Regions from separate parts of the Arthrobacter sp. TWP1-1 genome, predicted to be linked through region 1. Evidence: riboswitches for the same ligand, from Rfam matches in the RefSeq annotation. Region 1 holds a riboswitch; the other holds the start of a gene.
What was found. Region 1 has a riboswitch for cyclic di-AMP ahead of ACP7B9_RS16975 (NlpC/P60 family protein). Riboswitches for the same ligand answer to the same signal wherever they lie in the genome.
Positions count from the first base shown of each region.

Region 1 (5,626 bases):
GAGCCAGCTTCGGAGAGCGCAGCAACCTGTTCGGGGCGGACCTTGGACGGGCCGGCACCAAAGCGGCCATCAACAGGACGCAGGTTGGCGGGAATGGTGAGGGGCGTGGATTCGCTCACGGGTTACTCCAAAAATTAAGCGATGGAAGTTTCATTGGTTGCCAAGGGCTGTTGCCAATTCTGCCGTACATTCCGCCGATAGGGGAAAAGTGTCCGTACGGCAAGAAATATTCCTGGCCGGTGACGGTTTCCAATGGATGGTGTGGTTTCCCGGGATCGCGGCAATCAGGCTAACGTAGAGACTAAAGTCTTTGCACCAAAAACTTGCCCAAAAACAGGAGGATGCTCACGTGGCTGACTTGATCGACACGACCGAGATGTATTTGCGGACCATCCTGGAGTTGGAAGAAGAGAACATTGTTGCCCTGCGCGCCCGCATCGCCGAGCGTCTCCACCATTCAGGGCCCACTGTTTCTCAAACCATCGGACGGATGGAACGTGACGGTCTGGTCATCGTCTCAGGCGACCGCCACCTGGAGCTAACCCCGGCTGGCCGCGATAAGGCTACCCGGGTCATGCGAAAGCACCGACTGGCAGAGCGCCTGCTCTCCGACGTCATCGGCCTGGATTGGGCCTATGTACACGAGGAAGCCTGCCGCTGGGAACACGTCATGAGTGAGCGCGTGGAGCAGCGCCTCTTTGACCTCCTTGGCCATCCAGAAGAGTCCCCGTATGGCAACCCGATCCCTGGGCTCGAGGAGCTCGGAGGGCAAGTTTCCCCGCTCTTTGCTGCGGGATTGGTCACACTTGTCGACGCCATGAGCAGCTACGCTCCGGGTCAGGAAGTTGTCATCCATCGCCTGTCTGAACGTATCCAGGTTGAGCCCGAACTGCTCTTGCAGCTGGATGAAGGTGGACTGCGTCCGGGGGCGCGAATCTCGCTAGAACAAGTGGGAGAGTACATCTCTGTGCGCGTGCCAGGCATCGAAGGAGCGCTGGAGTTGCCTCCGGAAGTTGCCTCCCATGTGTTCGTTTCCATGAGCTAATCACTGCCGACTCGCAGTGATAGGCGGCTATTGACAAGACAGGTAACGGAATTATCACGTTTACCGCTTGTACCGTATAGTAAATATCTAACGCCGTAACCAAAGCGTTACCTTTGTGTGACACCGAACCTTGCCTTCGCACAATGGACTGAAAATAAACAGGCAAGGACGGGGGAACCACTTTTGGTTGGCCAAATGGCCAACCTTGGGGTGAAGCCCAATCTCTATGCATCACGTTGAAGTGACGCTTTCCATGGGAAAGCGCCACCGATTGACGCGTGCCAAGAGAATGGGGCCGGATCGAAAGCTTGACTCTCTGATCCGAATCCGACAGCTAACTTCGCAGGTGATCTATAGAGAGGCAATTAGTGTCAGAGATCAATCAGCGGGGACGCCGTAGGGCGTCATTGCCGGCAACACATGAGCTGTCAGTTCATGCAGGTAGCCGTCGCGAAGCTCTCGCAGCAGAGCGCGCAAGCTCAACCCCCAGTCTTTCCGTAGCTCAGATGCTACGTGCAGGTGTCGCTAGCGGCGCCGGGCAAAAAGTTGGCGTGGCCATGGCCGCCGCCGGCTTGGTGCTGGCGGTAACCCTGCCTTCCACTCAAGCCGTAGAAGCGCCCAGTATTCAGGCTTCCTCGGTCTCCTCAGTGGAGACTATTGTCAGCGCAGCGGCTGATGTTCCCATTACTTTCGCCGCCCCCCAGATCGGCAGCTCCCTTAATCCGGATGGCCAGCTCAAGGAAACGTTGAAGGTTGAAGCCTCCAATGTCACCCCGCAGGCCTCCAAGGGAACCCTTTCAGCCCCGCTGAAAAATCTGGTTCCAAGCTCTCCCTTTGGTGATCGCATTAGCCCCATCACGGGCCAGGTTGACGAACACCACACCGGCCAGGACTTTGCCATCGCCAGCGGCACCGACGTGCTTGCGGCCGCAGGTGGCACCGTGACCTTCTCGGGCTGGCACACCTACGGTGGTGGCAACCGTGTGGTTGTTGACCACGGTAACGGGCTCTCAACGTCCTATAACCACATGAGCAGCAATGCCGTCAAGGTTGGCCAAAAGGTTGAACGTGGCGAATTGGTAGGTTTCAGTGGCTCCACTGGCGCCTCTACCGGCCCTCACTTGCACTTTGAGGTCATCGTCGATGACGAGACCGTCGACCCCCTCGGCTGGCTTTAATTCCTCCACAGCCCACTTTTAGTTACGGATAAGTCACAAGACCGTGACCTGAACGTGACATTGGGAAAAATCTGTTGTAGATTCGTAATCGCGTCAACTTCGAATCAAGTTGGCGCCCATGCGTAGATTGCCTAGCTCTGCCACTGCACATGGTCCGTTCGTATCAATCGTCTGGCAGGGGCGGGGGAACCAATTATCGGTCTGAGCGCAATGCGCGAAGACCTTGGGGTGAAGCCGCGAAGCGTTAGTTCATGCAGAGGAAGAAATTCCTTCGCTGTTCAAATGTGGAGCGGCCGGGTGACTCCCATCCGAATCCGACAGCTTACCTCGCAGGCATTGGGAGAGGAAACCTTCTTGGCTTCAAATATTGCTCTTGGGCGCCACCGCGCCGAGGTTGCTAAGACCAGTCCGATCTCCACCCTCACGAAAGCCGTCAGTTCCAATGTCGGCGGGGTTGGTCGTCAGGCAGCTGTTATCGCAGCGGCATCAGGCTTGGTCTTGACATCCGGCATCGCAGCAAACGCGGCTACTCCCACTGTGGAGCGCGCTTCTGATGGTGCAACTACGCTGAACCTGAACACGGAAGCTGCTTCCGCGATCACCGCAGCGTCCACGGTGAAGATCTCCTTCGCCACCCCCGCAATCACCTCCACCCCGGCTCCTGTTGTTGAGGCACCGGCAGTTGTAGAGGCACAGAGCAGCGACGTTGCTCCCGCCGCAGCAGCAGAAGTTGCCGCACCGGCAGCAGAAGCAGCTGTAGCAGTAGCCGCAGCTCCGACAGTAACCACCAGCACCCCTGAGGTCGCTGCCAAGCCTGCAGTTGCAAGCGGAATTGGCGCCACAATCGCCAGCGCTGCCTTGTCGCAGATTGGCGTTGCTCAGGATTGCACCGCGCTTGCTAGCAACTCCTTGGCTGCCGCTGGAATTAACTTCCACGACTGGCCCGCTGGCTACCTGAGCTTGGGCCGCACGGTTTCCGCCGGCGAAGCACAGCCCGGTGACTTGATCTACTACGCAGATGGCGGCATGGGCATGGCTCACATCGCTGTTTACATTGGCAACGGCCAGGCCGTACACGGTGGATGGGGCGGCGGCATGACTGCTGTCTTCTCCGCCAACGTCGGTTCGGGTCCCGTTTTCATTGCAATGGGTCACTAAGAACTTTTTTGCCAAATGAACCCCGTCTTCGGACGGGGTTCATTTATTTAATCTGCACACCACGGACAAGGCTTGAATTCTAGGATTCTCACCTGAGACCTTGCTACGGCCGAGAGATAGCATGGCAATCATGAAAACTTTCGAAGGACCCGCGTGCAGGCCATAATCTTGGCGGGTGGATTGTCCCGCAGGCTCGGCGGTGTACCCAAGGCGGGGCTTTTGCTGGACGGGCAAACGCTCCTGGCTCGCACCGTTGACGCGGCAGCAGACTTTCTTGCCGCGGAGCCTGCCACATCCATTGGTGACGGGCGGCGCCCAGCTCCCATCGTCGTCGTGGGTCCCGTTGATCGTATTGCCGAGTGGCTGGCTACTGCCAAGAGCGGCGCAGCTACAGTGGCAGTGCAGGAGGACCCGCCATTTGCAGGTCCGGCCGCGGGCATTGCTGCCGGCCTGTCTGCCTTGACTGAGGATGCTGGGGACGCTGGCTACGTGCTCGTCCTTGCGTGCGACATGCCGCACGCCGGCGCCATTGTGGAGCTCCTTGCGCCGAAACTGGCAAGCTGCGCGCCGGGGGAGGGTGTCATGGCTGTTGCAGATGGCCGCAAGCAACCACTGGCCGCCATCTATCCACTCGCGGAACTGCATAACGCTGTGGGTGCGGCGCGGGCGGCGCACCGGCTGGAGAACGCCTCTGTTTTCTCCCTGATTGCTAATGTGAACATCAAGGAATGTGCCGTGCCATCCGGGCTCGCGGCCGATATCGACACTTGGGCGGATGCCCGCGCGCAAGGCATGGGCGCGGGGCCGGCCGACGCAGAAGGGCAGCAATTGGAAAATCACGACGAGGCTCTGCAGGCCTGGACAAAGAAACTCCTTGAGGCCTTTGAAATTGCAGACATTGATGTCGACGTTGACGCCGTGTTGAACCTTGCTGGCGTGGCCGCGCATTCGATCGTTCGTCCGGCTGCCCCACTGACCACCTTCGTGGCGGGACTTGCCGCTGGACTTGCCGCTGGAACGGGACAGGCCAGCGAGGCTACCGCCATGGCGGCGGCGTTGGGCTTGGCCAGGAAATTGGCAGCCGCGGAAGCGCACGTAGAGCCAGCAGCTGCCGTGCCGCCGGTCGCACCGGATGCGCAAACCCCCGCCGGGAACTAACGGTTCATGGTGACCGCCGCCAGCACGAGTCCGGCCGAGGATTCAGGAGCCGCGCTTCCCGACGCCGCCGAGGTCCGGAGCCTTCCTCACACGTGGGAGGAGGCGCGAGAGCGTGCCTGGGAGGCGGCCCTGCCGCTGCCGGCGCATGTGGTCCCGCTGGCGACGGCACTGGGACGGATCCTTGCTGAGGACGTGTTTGCGCGCCACGCCATGCCTCACTATGCGTCTTCGGCCATGGACGGATGGGCCGTTGCAGGCAGTCCGCCCTGGATTCTGGCGGAACCGGGCGCGAAACTTTCCGCAGGACAGGCCGTCCCGATCGTTACTGGCGGGCTTATTCCACCAGGCGCCAAGTCTGTTCTGCGCAGCGAATCCGGCCTTATTTCCAAGGACGACGACGGTTTGCCGGTTTTGGTCCTTGGCGGAACTGCCCGGCCGGGGGAACCGAAAAACGGTCAGCACATCCGTCCGGCCGGCCAGGAAGCGGGGCTGGATGAATTGTTGATCAAGGCAGGCACTGTCCTTAACCCTGCCCATATTTCGCTGGCCGCGCTGGGTGCCATGGACGAGCTTGCCGTTCTGGGCAAGCCCGCCGTGAAGTTGGTCTTGACCGGCGATGAAGTTGTGGCATCCGGCATTCCCGAGCCCGGATTTGTCCGTGACGCGTTTTCGCCGCAACTCGGTTCCGTCGTGGCCATGCTTGGGGGAGCGGTGGTGGGGCTGCAACGCGCCGCCGACAACCTCGCCTCTATGCTTGATGCCCTTGCCGATGACGGCGACGATCCCGCGGACGTCATCATCACCACGGGTGCCACCGGCAACTCAAGCGCCGACTTCCTGCGCGAGGCCATCACCACCATGGGCGGCACACTCCACATTTCACACATCGCCATGCGCCCGGGCCACCCCACCTTGCTGGCGGAACTCCCCGACGGCCGCTTCATTCTGGGCCTGCCCGGCAATCCGCTCGCGGCGATCATGGGGCTCATAACAGTTGGTGCCCCGTTGCTCGCCAGATTGGGCAGCCGTCCCCGCCCCGCCACTACGGAGGTGGCCTGTGGTAGTCCCATCAAGGAATTTCAAGGTC
Region 1 covers NZ_JAFCXC010000013.1:27,206-32,831, forward strand. The annotation lists gene serC (phosphoserine transaminase) at 1-119, opposite strand, end outside; gene ACP7B9_RS16965 (metal-dependent transcriptional regulator) at 350-1,045, shown strand; cyclic di-AMP (ydaO/yuaA leader) riboswitch at 1,182-1,409, shown strand; gene ACP7B9_RS16970 (M23 family metallopeptidase) at 1,552-2,223, shown strand; cyclic di-AMP (ydaO/yuaA leader) riboswitch at 2,375-2,573, shown strand; gene ACP7B9_RS16975 (NlpC/P60 family protein) at 2,578-3,381, shown strand; gene ACP7B9_RS16980 (NTP transferase domain-containing protein) at 3,535-4,539, shown strand; gene ACP7B9_RS16985 (molybdopterin molybdotransferase MoeA) at 4,546-5,626, shown strand, end outside.

Region 2 (5,626 bases), on a different contig from region 1:
TGCCCACCATGAAGACCAGCACCATGATCATCAGCAGGTCCGGCCGCTGGCGGATGTAGCGGAGCCCCTCTCGGATCTGCCCTTTCGCCCGCGGCACCCTGACGGGAGGGATGAGTTCGTTGACGCGCATCCGCCAGAGGGAGAAAATGACGGCTGCAAAGCTGGCTGCGTTGATTAAGAATGCCGGCCCCGTACCCACCAGCGCGATAACAAGACCTGCCACACCGGGCCCCGCGAGGCGGGCAAGGTTGAACGAGGCACTGTTAAGCGCGACGGCGTTGGGAACATCCGCTTTCCCGACGACTTCGGAGACAAATGCCTGCCTCGACGGAGCGTCAAAGGCGCTTGCCACGCCCAGCAGGAGAGCCAAAGCATAAACATGCCACAGTTGTACAGACCCGGTGACCACCAAAATTCCCAACAAAAGCGCACAAAAACCCATGGCGGCCTGTGTAATCAGCAGGAGTTTGCGCTTATTGACCCGATCGCCCAGCAGTCCTGCGTAAGGCCCAAGGAACACGATTGGCAGAAATTGCAGCCCCGTAGTGATGCCGGCTGCCGTACCTGAATTGTTAGTTAGGACCGTCAATACCAACCAGTCCTGGGCTACCCGCTGCATCCACGTTCCGATATTGGAGACCAGTGCCCCCGTCACCCAGAGCCTGTAATTGAATACCCGCAACGCCCGGAACATTGAATTCACTTAGGCACTCATCTCCTGCAAGATCAGGGCCGCCTCGTGCAGCGTGGCACGCTGTGCGGGAGTCAGCGCCGCCACGCGCCTCGCCAGCCACTCCGTTCGCTTGGAGCGCGCCCGTAAGAGGGCTGCCGCTCCCGAATCCGTAACGCGCACCAGGACTTGGCGTTTGTCCTGCGGATTTTCTTCCCTGCTGACGAATGCGGCCTCGGCCAGCCCATTGACGATCCGTGTCATGGAAGGTGCTTGAATTTGCTCGCGTGCTGCGAGCTGGCCCACTGTTCGGGGTCCGTCCATGATGGCGGCAAGGACCGAATACTGACCGGGGCTGATCTCCTGCGATGCCGCCTCTGCCCGGAGCCTGCGCGAGGTGCGCATCACCGCGATCCGCAATTCGGCGGCCAATGGGGCAGCGCCGATCCCCCGCGCGGTCTTGCGTGGGGCACCCGGGCCAGGGTCCGTCGTCGAACGTTGCGGGGAAGGGTTACGCGGGGAAGGGTCAGGGGAGAAAGTTTCGGTCATCGTCGCTGCGCTATCTACATCAAAAGTTTCGTATCGTCTGCTCTCAACTCTAGATCGTTAGCATTGCTAAGTAAATGTCGATTCGCTCACCTGCTACAAAGGTTGTTACCAAAATGTGACAATGTTAGACCGTTCGGATAGTCTGACTAAAGTGCTCGCCAACCATTTACGGTTTTTGGCACCGATGGACGGTTCGCCGAGCTCTGCCGCCGCCCATCTCCCTCCACACGCATGGCAGAGACGGGGGACCCACTTTTTACGGGCCCTTCCGCATGGAAGCCCTTGGGGTTAAGCCGACGCAGTGCAGCAGTGTTATCCACTGCCATGCCGAGCGTTGGCCGGATTCTCTAATCCGTTCCCGACAGCTCACCTCGCAGGCGTAGAGAGGCAATCACATCATGACCGCTGCACCGCAGCGCGGCCGTCGCCGCGCAGAATCAGTTCGCCGCCAGTCGATCTTTGGGCTGAGTTCCGCCCGCATCTCCCGTACCGGGACCCATGCCGCCGGTTCCGCATCGTCGGCTGTCACCAAGACCGCAAAGTGCGTGGCCGCCGTGGCCGTGGTTGGTGGGCTCCTGACTGCAGGCGCCATTGCCCAGCAGGTCGGCCACACCACGGATACGAGCCTCGCTAGCCTCGTTTCCGCCGCTGAAACATCTGCGGCCCCTACGTCGATCTCGGCCTCGGATGATGCGACCATCAGTTTCCCCGGTCTCTCCGTCACCTCGGACACGAAGGCTTCGGCGCCTGCTTCGGCCACCACGGATGTCAAGGCCGCTGCCGCTGAGGTCACGCCCGTCGCGACCACGCCAGCACCAACTCCCGCTCCGGCCGTTGCTGTGGATGACCCCGCAGCAGCAAAAGCGTACGCCGCGACACAAGTGAGCGCCCGCGGCTGGGGCGCCGGCGAAATGAGCTGCCTCACCCAGTTGTGGGAACGCGAATCTAACTGGCGCACCAGTGCGTTGAATCCCGACGGCGGAGCTTACGGGATCGTGCAGTCTTTGCCAGCTGAGAAGATGGCCAGCGTTGGCGCTGACTACCTCACCAATTACGAGACCCAGATTACGTGGGGCTTGAACTACATCACGGAGACCTACTCCACACCATGCGGCGCCTGGGCGCACTCAAATGCTGTGAACTGGTACTAACTTTCAAGGAGGGGCATGGTTCGGCAGGAAGTTCTGGGCCTAGTTCCCATCCCCGGCGGCACCATCGCCATGCGAGACGCCCGTTCGGCAGTCACCCGCGATGTGGTGCTGCGCCCGTTTTCTTTGGGCCGGACCCAACTCACCCGGGCTGATTGGTCCGCAGTAATGGACAACGCCGGGACTCCACCTTCGTTGCCTCGCCTGCCTATGCATCCCCTCACATGGTTTGACGCCATCGTGTGGTGCAACGCAGCGTCAAATGTGGCTGGTTTCTCGCCTGCCTATACCGTTGACGGACGTGAGGTCCATTGGGAGGTTGGTTCCGACGGTTACCGACTACCCACCGAGTCCGAGTGGGAGTGGGCTGCCAAAGCAGGAACAACCACCCCGGTCTATGGACCGTTGGCTGACATTGCCTGGACGGCCGCAGATGCTGTCGCGGGGCCGCAGCTCGTTGCCAGCAAGTTAGCGAATAACTACGGCCTCTTCGATATGATCGGCAACGTTTGGGAGTGGTGCTGGGATTATGCGGACACGGCCCGCTACGGCGACTACAGGAGTTTACGCGGAGCCGGCTGGGACGATCCCCACTGGAGCGCACGCGCCTCCGTTCGCCGGGGCAGCGCACCCGATGCCCTCCTTGAAGATGTCGGATTCAGGGTTGCCCGCGGAGCCGTTGGAGTTGCTGGCACCTTGTCCGCGCAGGGCTGGTCGGCCGACGCCGACAAGGAACGCGCGTCCATCAAGGGGCCTCGGCCCGTTGGCTGGACCCCGTTGCGCGGCCTCTAACGTCTTCGCAACGAAAAATGACACCGATTCCGCTTTATGACACCGGGATATCGGTGTCATAAAGCGGAATCGGTGTCATTTACTAAATTCTTTAGTCCACGACGCCGTAGAGGCGGTCGCCGGCGTCGCCAAGACCCGGAACAATGTAGGAGTTCTCGTCGAGACCCTCATCGATGGACGCCAGAACAACGTGAACGTTGTCGCGATCGCCGTGGGCGGCCTCGAGCTTTGCCAGGCCCTCCGGAGCTGCCAGCAGGCAGATGCAGGTGATGTCAGCTGCGCCGCGATCAAAGAGGAACTTGAAGGCCTCGATCAGGGTGCCGCCGGTGGCCAGCATGGGGTCCAGCACGTAGACCTGACGGCCTGTGAGGTCCTCGGGCAGGCGCTCTGCGTAGGTGATGGCTTCGAGGGTTTCCTCGTTGCGTGCCATGCCCAGGAAGCCAACTTCGGCGGTGGGCAGCAGGCGGGTCATGCCCTCGAGCATGCCAAGGCCGGCGCGTAGGATCGGCACAACTAGGGGTGTGGGCTTGACCAGTCCGGTACCAATAGCGCTGGTCACCGGAGTCTCGATGTTGACCGGCTCCACACGCACTTCGCGTGTCGCCTCATAGGCCAACAAAGTGACCAGTTCCTCGGTCAGCTGACGGAAAATGGGGGACGGAGTGTTCTTGTCCCGCAGAACGGTCAACTTGTGGGCAATAAGCGGATGATCCGCAACGAATACGCGCATGAATAAAAGCTACCATTGAGCCGTGCCCAATTCCCCGAAATTCCCTAGAATCGAGACCACCACCACGGCACTTCATGCCCAGTGGATGGGCATCGCGCTCTCGGAAGCACAGCGGGCCTTGCTGACCGCGGATGTGCCGATTGGCGCCGTCGTACTTGGACCCGGTGGGGAGATCCTTGGTTTGGGCCGCAATGAACGTGAGGCGCATGGAGATCCGACGGCGCACGCGGAGGTTGTCGCGATCCGTGAGGCTGCCGCGAAATTGGGTGAGTGGCGGCTGGCCGATTGCACGCTAGTGGTGACGCTGGAGCCGTGCACCATGTGCGCCGGGGCTATTGTGCTGGCTCGAATCCCGCGCGTCGTATTCGGTGCGTGGGATGAAAAGGCTGGAGCCGCCGGGTCGGTATTTGATGTGTTGCGTGAACGCCGGCTCAACCACTGGGTCGAGGTGTTTCCGGGTGTCCGCGAGGAGGAGTGCGCGGCGCTGCTCAAGGACTTTTTCGGCGGGCACCGCTAAGGCGCCTCCGTGATGGTCAGTGGCACAGCCCGCGAGGCGCACGAGACTCGTTCGAATCCGCTCGCGGCACGACCGACCCGGTTGTTCTTTCCCGTGTCATCGCACCAATCCACGTTATACGGGTAGGTCGACACCGTTCCTTGGCCGGGGACGGCAGTACTTGGAATATCCAGCGGCACACTGAACCCGCCGGCGTCGTTCATGGGAGCGAGCTCCTCCACGACCTTGGCACCGGACCCGTCCGTGATCTCAATCTGAACTTGGGCGTTCTCGCCGTAGCGCGGATCGCAAGTAGCGTCGGCCGCGCTGACCGTGAGACTTCCGCCGGGGCTCGCCAAATCCTGGCTGAGAGAAAACTCCGGCGGCATGCAGGGTTGAGACTCGAAAATCTGCGAACACGAGACCATGCTTGCCCCGGCAAGTGCGGCTGCAGCAACCACTGCCAACCACCGCACCCCTCTCATCTCGACGTCGCCGCCGCATTGATGGCGTCGATCCGCTTTTGCCTGCTGGCTGGCGAATCGAGGCTGAAGGAGCGGAAGTCACCCAGGTCTTCGCGGATGAATTCCTCCACTTCTTGAATCCTTTGCGTCACGGCCTTTGTCGGGGCGTCGAAGAGCCAGTGGGCAATGCGTTCGGTGCCGGGATCGTACTGCCACAGGCCGATGATGCGGCCGCGATCAACGATGGGGTGGTCAGGCAAATCGGCCTGGAGCGCAAGCTTGGCGCTGAGCAGCTGGCGGTCCCGGTCCTCATCGGCAAAATGGTCGGCGGCGTTGCGGCGGAGCAGGAAGAGGGAGTCGGTGCCGGCAAGCAGCTGGATCTGTTCTTCCTGAGGCGCCGTGAAATTCGCCGATTCTTCCGCGTCCGCAGGCAGCATCCACAGGCCGGGAGTCTCCGATGCCGGAGCTTCGACGGCACCCGTGGCTGCGAGCGCGGCCTTGGTTTGAGCCACTGTGAAGGCGGTGAACCATTGGGTTTGCTTGAGCGTGGCCCCACCGGTCCAGCCCAGATAGTTTTCCATCAGCCTCGCACGGGCCTGGTCCGCAGATTCAGTTGCCGGTGGCAGGCCCCACGTTGTGTAGGCGTAGCGCTGCTGGTCCAGCCTGCCATTGACGGGCACGCGGCGGATACGACCATCTGCTTGCAATAGGCCGAGCACCGTTGGGAGCGTGGTTGAGGCGCCCTTCTTCTTGCCTTCCTCACCCAGGCTGCGCACG
Region 2 covers NZ_JAFCXC010000004.1:94,565-100,190, forward strand. The annotation lists gene ACP7B9_RS09140 (MFS transporter) at 1-694, opposite strand, end outside; gene ACP7B9_RS09145 (MarR family winged helix-turn-helix transcriptional regulator) at 704-1,219, opposite strand; cyclic di-AMP (ydaO/yuaA leader) riboswitch at 1,420-1,613, shown strand; gene ACP7B9_RS09150 (hypothetical protein) at 1,618-2,370, shown strand; gene ACP7B9_RS09155 (formylglycine-generating enzyme family protein) at 2,386-3,159, shown strand; gene upp (uracil phosphoribosyltransferase) at 3,251-3,889, opposite strand; gene tadA (tRNA adenosine(34) deaminase TadA) at 3,912-4,406, shown strand; gene ACP7B9_RS09170 (hypothetical protein) at 4,403-4,774, opposite strand; gene ACP7B9_RS09175 (DNA glycosylase AlkZ-like family protein) at 4,867-5,626, opposite strand, start outside.
Region 2: another riboswitch for cyclic di-AMP. It lies ahead of ACP7B9_RS09150 (hypothetical protein); the one in region 1 lies ahead of ACP7B9_RS16975 (NlpC/P60 family protein).